One region of the Pseudomonas sp. ADAK18 genome, then DNA from elsewhere that is predicted to be linked to it. Evidence: predicted binding sites of a transcription regulator. Region 1 holds the regulator's gene; each other region holds the start of a gene.
What was found. The regulator FliA, encoded in region 1, starts transcription of late flagellar genes. The targets are predictions, from matches to a motif close to CTAAAGTTTNNNNNNNNNNNGCCGNTAA.
Positions count from the first base shown of each region.

Region 1 (2,200 bases):
GGATGCCGACCTGGGCCTGGCGAACGTTGATGTTCTGCTGGGACTGACACCCAAACATACCCTGGCCGATGTCATCGAAGGCCGCTGTGAGCTGCGCGACGTATTGTTGCAGGGCCCTGGTGGTATCCGCATCGTGCCGGCTGCCTCAGGCACCCAGAGCATGGTGCATCTGAGCCCGGCGCAGCATGCCGGCCTGATCCAGGCCTTCAGTGACATTGGCGACAACCTCGACGTGCTGGTGATCGACACCGCCGCCGGGATCGGTGAGTCCGTGGTCAGCTTCGTGCGCGCCGCGCAAGAAGTACTGCTGGTGGTGTGCGACGAACCCACCTCGATCACCGACGCTTACGCCCTGATCAAACTGCTTAACCGTGACTACGGCATGAACCGCTTCAGGGTGCTGGCCAACATGGCCCAAAGCCCGCAAGAAGGGCGAAACCTGTTCGCCAAGTTGACCAAGGTCACGGATCGCTTCCTCGATGTCGCCTTACAATACGTCGGCGCAGTTCCCTATGACGAGTGTGTGCGCAAGGCTGTGCAAAAGCAGCGTGCAGTCTATGAAGCGTTCCCTCGTTCGAAGTGCGCACTGGCGTTCAAGGCTATTGCCCAGAAGGTCGATACGTGGCCACTGCCCGCCAATCCCCGGGGGCATCTGGAGTTTTTCGTCGAGCGATTGGTGCATCAGACGAGCGCAGGACCGGTGCTATGACATCCAGCGGCTACAACCTTTACAAGAAGTCGGCACGTGACAGCCAAGGCGAATTGATCGAGCGCTATGCGCCACTGGTCAAGCGCATTGCCTATCACTTGCTGGCCCGATTGCCCGCCAGTGTCCAGGTCGAAGACCTGATCCAGGCCGGGATGATCGGCTTGCTTGAAGTGTCGACCAAATACGACGCGAGCAAGGGTGCGAGTTTCGAGACGTATGCGGGTATCCGCATCCGTGGTGCGATGCTCGACGAGGTCCGTAAAGGTGATTGGGCGCCGCGTTCGGTCCACCGCAATACCCGGATGGTGAGTGACGCCATTCGCTCAATTGAAGCAAAAACCGGTCGCGACGCTAAAGATCACGAAGTTGCGGCCGAACTCCAATTGAGTCTCGACGATTACTACGGGATTTTGAACGATACCTTGGGCAGTCGCCTGTTCAGTTTCGACGACCTTTTGCAGGACGGCGAACATGAGGGGCTGCACGAGGACGGCGCGAGTGCTCATCTCGAACCGTCACGCGATCTGGAAGATGAACGCTTCCAGAGCGCACTGGCGGACGCGATTGCCAATTTGCCGGAGCGTGAGCGACTGGTGTTGGCGCTGTACTACGACGAAGAGCTGAACCTCAAGGAAATCGGTGAAGTCCTGGGGGTCAGCGAATCGCGGGTCAGCCAGTTACACAGCCAGTGCGCGGCCCGCTTGCGGGGGCGTTTGGGAGAGTGGCGAGCGCGCTGACAGGCAGTGTGGGGACACTGCGAATGATACCGTCCGGGCCAAAAGCCCTGGCGGTTTCAACCCGTGGTGCGCCTCAGTAGTCCTTATTTGTAACGCCTGAATGATTGAAATGGCGCGCCCAGGTGCTGGACGCGTTTAAGACTGCTTGGAGGTCGAATTGGACAAGAACATGAAAATCCTCATCGTTGATGACTTCTCAACGATGCGGCGGATCATAAAAAACCTGTTGCGTGACCTTGGGTTCACTAACACGGTCGAGGCGGATGACGGCACCACGGCGATTCCGATCCTCAACAGCGGGAGCATCGACTTTCTGGTAACCGACTGGAACATGCCGGGCATGACCGGTATCGACTTGCTGCGCCACGTGCGCGCCGATGAAAAACTGCGCAGCCTTCCTGTGCTGATGGTGACCGCCGAAGCCAAGCGTGAACAGATCATTGAAGCCGCCCAGGCTGGGGTCAACGGTTACGTGGTCAAGCCATTCACTGCATTGGCCTTGAAAGAGAAGATCGAAAAAATCTTCGAACGCATCGGTCATTGATGTCGCCACGGGGGAGCTATGGAGCATAACGAATCATCACAGGCCGACTTCGAGTCGACCCTGAAAAAGCACGCTCACCAGTTGGTTGAAAGCCTTGAAAAAGGCCAGTTCGGCGACGCGGTGCAGTTGATCCATGAGCTCAATCAGACCCGTGATCGTGGCCTGTACCGGGAAGTCGGCAAGCTGACACGCGAGTTGCACAGCGCCATC
Region 1 covers NZ_CP052859.1:928,570-930,769, forward strand. Annotated here, with positions in the region: gene fleN (flagellar synthesis regulator FleN) at 1-709, shown strand, start outside; gene fliA (RNA polymerase sigma factor FliA) at 706-1,446, shown strand; gene HKK55_RS04290 (chemotaxis response regulator CheY) at 1,616-1,990, shown strand; gene HKK55_RS04295 (protein phosphatase CheZ) at 2,009-2,200, shown strand, end outside.

Region 2 (2,200 bases), 3.0 Mb from region 1:
AAACCGACAGTTTCCCGACGCCCCCAGCCACTGCCGTACTTTAAACAGTACCGCAGATTGCTCTGCGTCTCGCTGGCCTTGCTGGCTTTCGTCACCGGCCAGCCGGCCCGTGCCGACAATGTCACCCTGCCTGATCTACTTATCGGCGTCACCCAAGGCTTTCTTGAGTTCACTGTAGAAGATTATCTGGCCACCACGCAGACCCCGGGACGCTACGAAATCCAGGTCAACCCACTGGACCCGCGCCTGCGTATGCCCATGTGCGACAAGGAATTGACAGCCACCCTGGAAAGCCCTGCCCAACCCATCGGCCGCGTCACCGTGCGGGTACGCTGCGACGGGGCCTCACCCTGGACGGTGTTTGTGCCCGCCCAGGTCAAACTGTTTCGTGATGTCGTTGTCGTCACCCGGCCTCTGAAACGCACAGGAATCATCGGTTTCGACGACGTCGCCCTGCGTGAACGCGACATCAGCCAAATCAGTCAGGGGTACCTGACTTCGGTAGATCAGGCGGTCGGACAGAAACTCACCCGACCAATGGTCACCGACCAGGTCATCACCCTGGTCCATCTCGAACAGGCCGAAGTCGTGCGCAAGGGCGATCAGGTGGTGATCTCCGCCAGCAGCGGCACCTTGACCGTAAAGATGCCTGGCGAAGCCTTGTCCAATGGCGGTATGAGCGAGCAAATACGAGTTAAGAACCTCAACTCCAACCGAGTGATCAAGGCACGGGTGACAGCTCCGGGCCAAGTGGAGGTCGCACTCTAGATAGCTGGCGCGGGGCGCCGGCTTTTCCTACACTGTGAGCAGACGTCGTCACGTACAGGTTTATTGTCAATCGAGCCTAAAGTTTGTCCGGGTATGGCCGAAAACATGGCAAGCGTCCAAATACCCAGAGGTTTTCTAACATGGTCATTGATTTCAGTCGTTTGAATAACACCCCGGCGCTTCCCGGCAATACGCGCACCAGCGTGGCCAAGGACAGCGTTGAAGCCAAGCCCCAGCCTCTGCCCGCCAAGGCAGAACAGGCCGGTGCCAGCCAGAGTGGGGAATCAGTACACCTGAGCAATGAGGCTCAACAGTTGCAGAAGGTCACTGACTCGCTGCGCGATCAACCGGTTGTCAATAAAGCCCGCGTGGCCGAATTGAAGCAGGCGATTGCCGATGGCAGCTATAAAGTCGACAACAACCGTGTAGCCAGCAAACTGCTTAACTTCGAAGCCGAGCGCTAGGCAAAGGCCTGCGCCAGGCTTTTGGACGCTTAAAACCCAAGGCCAGCCATGCACGACGAAAATTTACTCCAACTGATCACTGAAGACCTTGCTCCAGCGCAACGTTTGCTCGAGCTGCTTCAAGAGGAATCACTGGCCCTGTACGGCCGGGACATGCCCCTGCTGGAAGATATCCTGGCGCGCAAGCAGTCGCTGATCGTCCTGCTGGAACAGCATGGCAAGAAGCGCAGCCAGATTCTGGTCAGCCTGGGGCTACCGCCTGACCACGACGGCCTTGCACAATTAGCCAGTCATTCCTCGGTCGGCGACCCGTTGCTGAGCCAGAGCCAAGCACTCAACGAGCTGTTGCTCCAGTGCCAGCAAGCCAACGCACTCAACGGCCAATCGATCCAGCTTCAGCAAGCCACGACCGCCAACCAGTTGCGCATCCTTCATGGCGGCGAACCTCCAGAGCTGTACAACGCCCAGGGTTCCACCTCTCGCCTGGCCAAGCCAAGCACCCTCAGCCAAGCCTGACGCCGGTTTATCGCGCGCCCTATCATGGCGCGCCACATGCTGGCAAAATGCCGGTTCTTGCGTGTAGTCGTATTTTGCCTGGAGATGGAAGAACCGTGTTCAACACCCTTAACGCGGAAGATGCTCCGCAGCCACCCAAGGTCCTCACCACACCTCTGGAAATTGCCGCCACCTTGCGGCTGCTGCAAGAAAGTCATGATCCCCTGATCATCACCTTCCACGAACGCAACCAGCGCTTCCAGAGCTATCTGGTGGATGTGGACCGGGAAAGCAAAAGCCTTGCCCTGGACGAGATGATTCCCCGCGACGGCGAACGCTACCTCGAGAATGGCGAAGCCTTCCGCATCGAAGGTTTCCATGACGGCGTGCGAGTGGCCTGGGAAAGCAACGGCCCCCTGACCATCAGCGAAACAGACGGTCACCGCAGCTACAACGGCAGCATGCCTGACGAG
Region 2 covers NZ_CP052859.1:3,932,905-3,935,104, forward strand. Annotated here, with positions in the region: gene flgA (flagellar basal body P-ring formation chaperone FlgA) at 1-768, shown strand, start outside; gene flgM (flagellar biosynthesis anti-sigma factor FlgM) at 909-1,232, shown strand; gene HKK55_RS17695 (flagella synthesis protein FlgN) at 1,281-1,748, shown strand; gene HKK55_RS17700 (flagellar brake protein) at 1,844-2,200, shown strand, end outside.
Region 2: the regulator FliA is predicted to act here: its motif matches at 845-872, upstream of flgM (flagellar biosynthesis anti-sigma factor FlgM).

Region 3 (2,200 bases), 580 kb from region 1:
GGCAATCGAACGAATCACCCCAAGCACGCTGACAATCGACGACACGTCCTTCTGCAGGCTGTCCAACGACACGCCGCTGCTGCGGATGTCGCTGACCAACGCATGGATCTGCGCGATGCTGCCATCCACCACGCGCTTGGCGGCCTGACCTTCGGCATCGGTCTGCTGCGCGGCCACGGCCGCGCCTTGGGCACTGCGCGCCACTTCATGGGCGGCCGAGGACATTTCGTTGATCGCGGTGGCCACCTGATCGGTCTCCTGGCGCTGGCGTTCCATAGCCAGCTCCGAGCGCTGGGCTTGCTCGGAAACCTGGCTGACCAGCCCGGTGAGTTGCGAGGTCATCTCGGTAATCTGACGCACCAGGCCGTGGATCTTGTCGACGAAACGGTTGAACGAACCGGCCAACTCGCCCAGCTCATCCTGGCTGGTGATGGCCAGGCGGCGGGTCAAGTCGCCTTCACCGGCGGCGATGTCGTCGAGGTTAATCTTCATCAGGTGCAGTGGCCGCAAAATCGTATTGGCTACCAGCATGCCCACCGCAGCAATCACCAGCAGCACGATCACCGCGATGCCGATAATGCTCAGCAACACGCCTTCCATGCGCTCGTGCACCTTGACTTCAACTTCGCTGACCTGGGTTTCGATGCCATCCAGGTTGACCGCAGTACCGATCACCATGTCCCACTTCGGCAGGTATTCGGTGTAACCCAGTTTGGGGACCAACACCTTCTCGTTACCCGGCAGCGATGAGCTGTATTGCAGGTAGTGAGTGCCGTCCTTGCCGACTTTCACCAGGTCGCGGTTGACGTACACGCCGTTCGGGTCGCGGTTGTCCTTGAAGCTCTTGCCGACACCTTCCGGGCTGTTGCCCTTGAACAGGCGCACGGTTTCGGAGTCGTAGCCAAAGAAGTAGCCGTCCTTGCCGTAGCTGATGCTGGACAACAACTTGACCACCTGGGCCCGCGCTGTCTCGTCGCCGGGGGCCGCAGCGTCGTATAACGGCTTGATGGTAGTCATCGCCACCGCCACGTAACTCTGCAGGGTGGCCTTGGCATCTTCGAGCAACCGCTGACGGGTTTCTTCCACCTCGTTGCGCGCCTGGTCCTTGAGGATCCACACGGTGGTCAGGCTGATGACCACGGCAAACAGCAGCACAGGCAGTACTGCGAGGGACAATACTTTGGCCTTCAAGCTAAGGCGCATGGTTTTTCTCTCTCGATTAGCAGGGTGGTTTATGGGGTTAACGGCTTGGCGGGAGAAAACTGTAGGCCGCTATCGCAGCCTCGTTTCACTCGACAACTCCTGCACGGGTAACCTACAGCGTCATCGCGGCAAACCAACCGAAGGCCAGCAACGGCAGGTTGTAGTGCAGGAATGTCGGCACCACGGTGTCCCAGATATGGTGATGCTGGCCGTCGATGTTCAAGCCAGAGGTCGGGCCCAGGGTCGAGTCCGAGGCAGGCGAACCGGCATCGCCCAAGGCGCCGGCGGTGCCGACGATGCACACGATGGCCAGCGGGCTGAACCCCAGTTGCACACACAACGGCACGAAGATCGCCGCCAGGATCGGCACGGTGGAGAACGACGAACCGATGCCCATGGTCACCAGCAAACCCACCAGCAACATCAGCAGGGCCCCCACCCCACGGCTATGGCCGATAAAGGCTGCGGACGCTTCCACCAGCGTATTGACTTCGCCGGTGGCCTTGAGCACCTCGGCAAAGCCTGAGGAGGCGATCATGATGAAACCGATCATCGCCATCATCTTCATGCCTTCTGTGAACAGGTCATCGGTTTCGCGCCAGCGCACGATGCCCGACACCGAGAAAATCAGGAACCCGGCCAGGGCGCCAATAATCATCGAGTCCAGCCACAACTGAATAATGAACGCAGAGGCAATCGCCAGGCCGGCCACCAGCAGGGTCAACGGGTTGTATTGCACGGCGACCTGCTCGACCCGCTCGATTTTCTCCAAGTCGTACACGCGTTTCTTGCGGTAGCTGATAAACACCGCCACCAGCAAGCCGACCACCATGCCCAGCGCCGGGAGACCCATGGCGTGGGTGACGTTGACGTGACTGATGTCCACGCCGCTCTTGGCGACGTTGGCCAGCAGGATCTGGTTAAGGAAAATGTTGCCGAAGCCCACCGGCAGGAACATGTAGGGCGTGATCAAGCCGAAGGTCATGACACAGGCGAT
Region 3 covers NZ_CP052859.1:1,504,652-1,506,851, reverse strand. Annotated here, with positions in the region: gene HKK55_RS06765 (methyl-accepting chemotaxis protein) at 1-1,203, opposite strand, end outside; gene HKK55_RS06760 (Na+/H+ antiporter family protein) at 1,316-2,200, opposite strand, start outside.
Region 3: the regulator FliA is predicted to act here: its motif matches at 1,241-1,268, upstream of HKK55_RS06765 (methyl-accepting chemotaxis protein).

Region 4 (2,200 bases), 3.2 Mb from region 1:
CACTGCCGAGGGTATCGACGAGGTTCTTGCCGACCATCTCCGGCTGGCCGCTGTAGCTGGCGATCAGCCCGGTGCCGGAGAGAATTTCCATGATCCCGGCGCCGTCGAACAGCTCTTGTTGCGCCGCGTTGGCTGCCGCTTGCAGGGAATCGAGGGCGAGGTCGATACCGACCACGCCGATCACCTTGCCGTCTGCCAGCAGTGGCAGGGAGATGGTGGTCATCAGCATCGATTTGCCGGCCACTTCGTCGGCGTAAGGGTCCAGCAGGCAGGTGCGTTGGGTATCTCGTGGGCAGGTGTACCAGATGTTGTAGGGCGTACCGCTGAGGTTAAGGGTGGTTTTGGTCAGGTCGTCTTCGACGATCACCGTGTTCAGTCCCTGGCCGCCAGCGCGGCTCCAGTAACTGGAAAAACGTCCGGCTTCGTTGGAGCCGCGAACCTTGTCATTGACGAAGTCGCTGTCCTGGCCATCCAGGCCGTTGGGTTCAAACGACAGCCAGATGCCCAGCACCTTGCTGTTGCGCTCGAAGGCAGTCTTCAGGTTCTGGTTGAGTTCTTCACGCAGGGCGCCAGCGGGCAGTGACTGTTTGCGAGCGAGGGTGCGCAGGTCTTTGATCTGGTCGGCAAGGGCGGTGACGACCAACAGGCTTTCACCGAAGGTTTTCTGCACCTGTACCGCTTGTTCGGCGGCTTTCGCCTGGAGCAGGTTTTCCACACTGGCGGTGAGCATTCGCGAGCTCGATGCACTGATCAGTTCGTCGTTCTGATTGGCCTGATAAATATTCATGCTGACAATCAGCGCGATCACCCCCAACAGGCAAAGACCGGACAGCAGCACGATTTTCAAGCGGATGGAAAGGGAGTCGAACATAGGATTACTCGCGAATGGACTTATTGGTATGCAAGCAGTGCATGGCCAAGTCCATTCGGCGCCTTGCCCGGAACATCGGCGCGGGCGGCCAATTCATTAGAGGAAGGCGATGAACGGTAGGGCCGTAGCCGCTGTCGAGGCTACAGAGATAGGTGCCAATCAGGAGATAGGCGCCAACGCCTCAGGCCGTGACCAGATCCACAGGTTGCCCAGGCTCATCCCAGCAATGGCCAGGTAGATGGGCCAGCCATGTTCCAGCATCACCAGCATCAAGCCGGCGCAGAGCAGCATGCTCACGGTGGCGCTGATCTTGGCTCGGCGGGCGATGATTTTGCCGTTGCGCCAGTTGGACAGGATCGGCCCGAATAACCGGTGGTTTTCCAGCCAGGCGCTCAAGCGCGGCGAACTCTTGGTGGCGGCCCAGGCGGCCAGCAGGATGAATTCGGTGGTGGGCAGGCCCGGTACGACAATCGCGATCAAGCCGATACCCAGACTGACATAGGCCAGCAGGCCGAACAGCAGGCGCGCGGTTTTCGAGCGTGAAAGGGTAGGTCGAGTCATGGCCAATAATATGAGGTGAGTGTCCGGTCGCCATCAGCGACCGGTTGTTGCACGGCCATGGCCGCTGTTACTTATGCAGGCTGAGGGCTGGTGGCGCGTTTTCCAACGGTGCGCAACAACAGTTCCAGACGTGCGAAGGCATCTCTGGAAGCCTGGTCCACCTCGGCTTCCTCTTCGGCACTGAGGGGCAGGTTGTCGAAGATAGCATTAAACGCTTTCCAGCCTCGCATGCGGCCACCTTCGGGTTCTGCCAGATGACGGGCACCGTGGGTTTCGCTGAAACCCAGGGCAACCGCTTGCTTGAAGAGGATGGCGGCACCCAGCTTCGAACCTTCCGATACCCGGATCCAGGCCAGGGCCTGAGCCTTGGACGGCGCTTGTAGAGCGCCTGGAACGGCTGCTGGAACCTGGGCGCCCAAGTCGACCAGATCGGCTTGGGCGGCCTTTACCCTGCAGCGTTCAGGCAGGTCGGCAAACAGTTTGACCAGTTCGGGGTCGTGGTACAGCGCCTGGATTTCCGACTGAAACAGGTACTGCATTTGCACGAAACGGGTGAAGCCGGGAAGGGTGTCGGTGGGGGCCCATTCGCCGACGGTGTCCTCGAGGCTTTTGTGTAGGTCTTGGGTCAGTTCTCTAACCCGCTGGGAGCGCAGGAGAGGGGTTTGGCTGGCTTCGGTGGTCGGGTGTTGGGGAGTCATGTGATCGTTCCTGGAGAAGTCGAGGTGCTCGGTGACAAGTGCTTATGAACTAGACGAACAAGAAGACGCG
Region 4 covers NZ_CP052859.1:4,185,011-4,187,210, reverse strand. Annotated here, with positions in the region: gene HKK55_RS18900 (methyl-accepting chemotaxis protein) at 1-871, opposite strand, end outside; gene HKK55_RS18895 (YbaN family protein) at 1,031-1,432, opposite strand; gene HKK55_RS18890 (biliverdin-producing heme oxygenase) at 1,504-2,130, opposite strand.
Region 4: the regulator FliA is predicted to act here: its motif matches at 944-971, upstream of HKK55_RS18900 (methyl-accepting chemotaxis protein).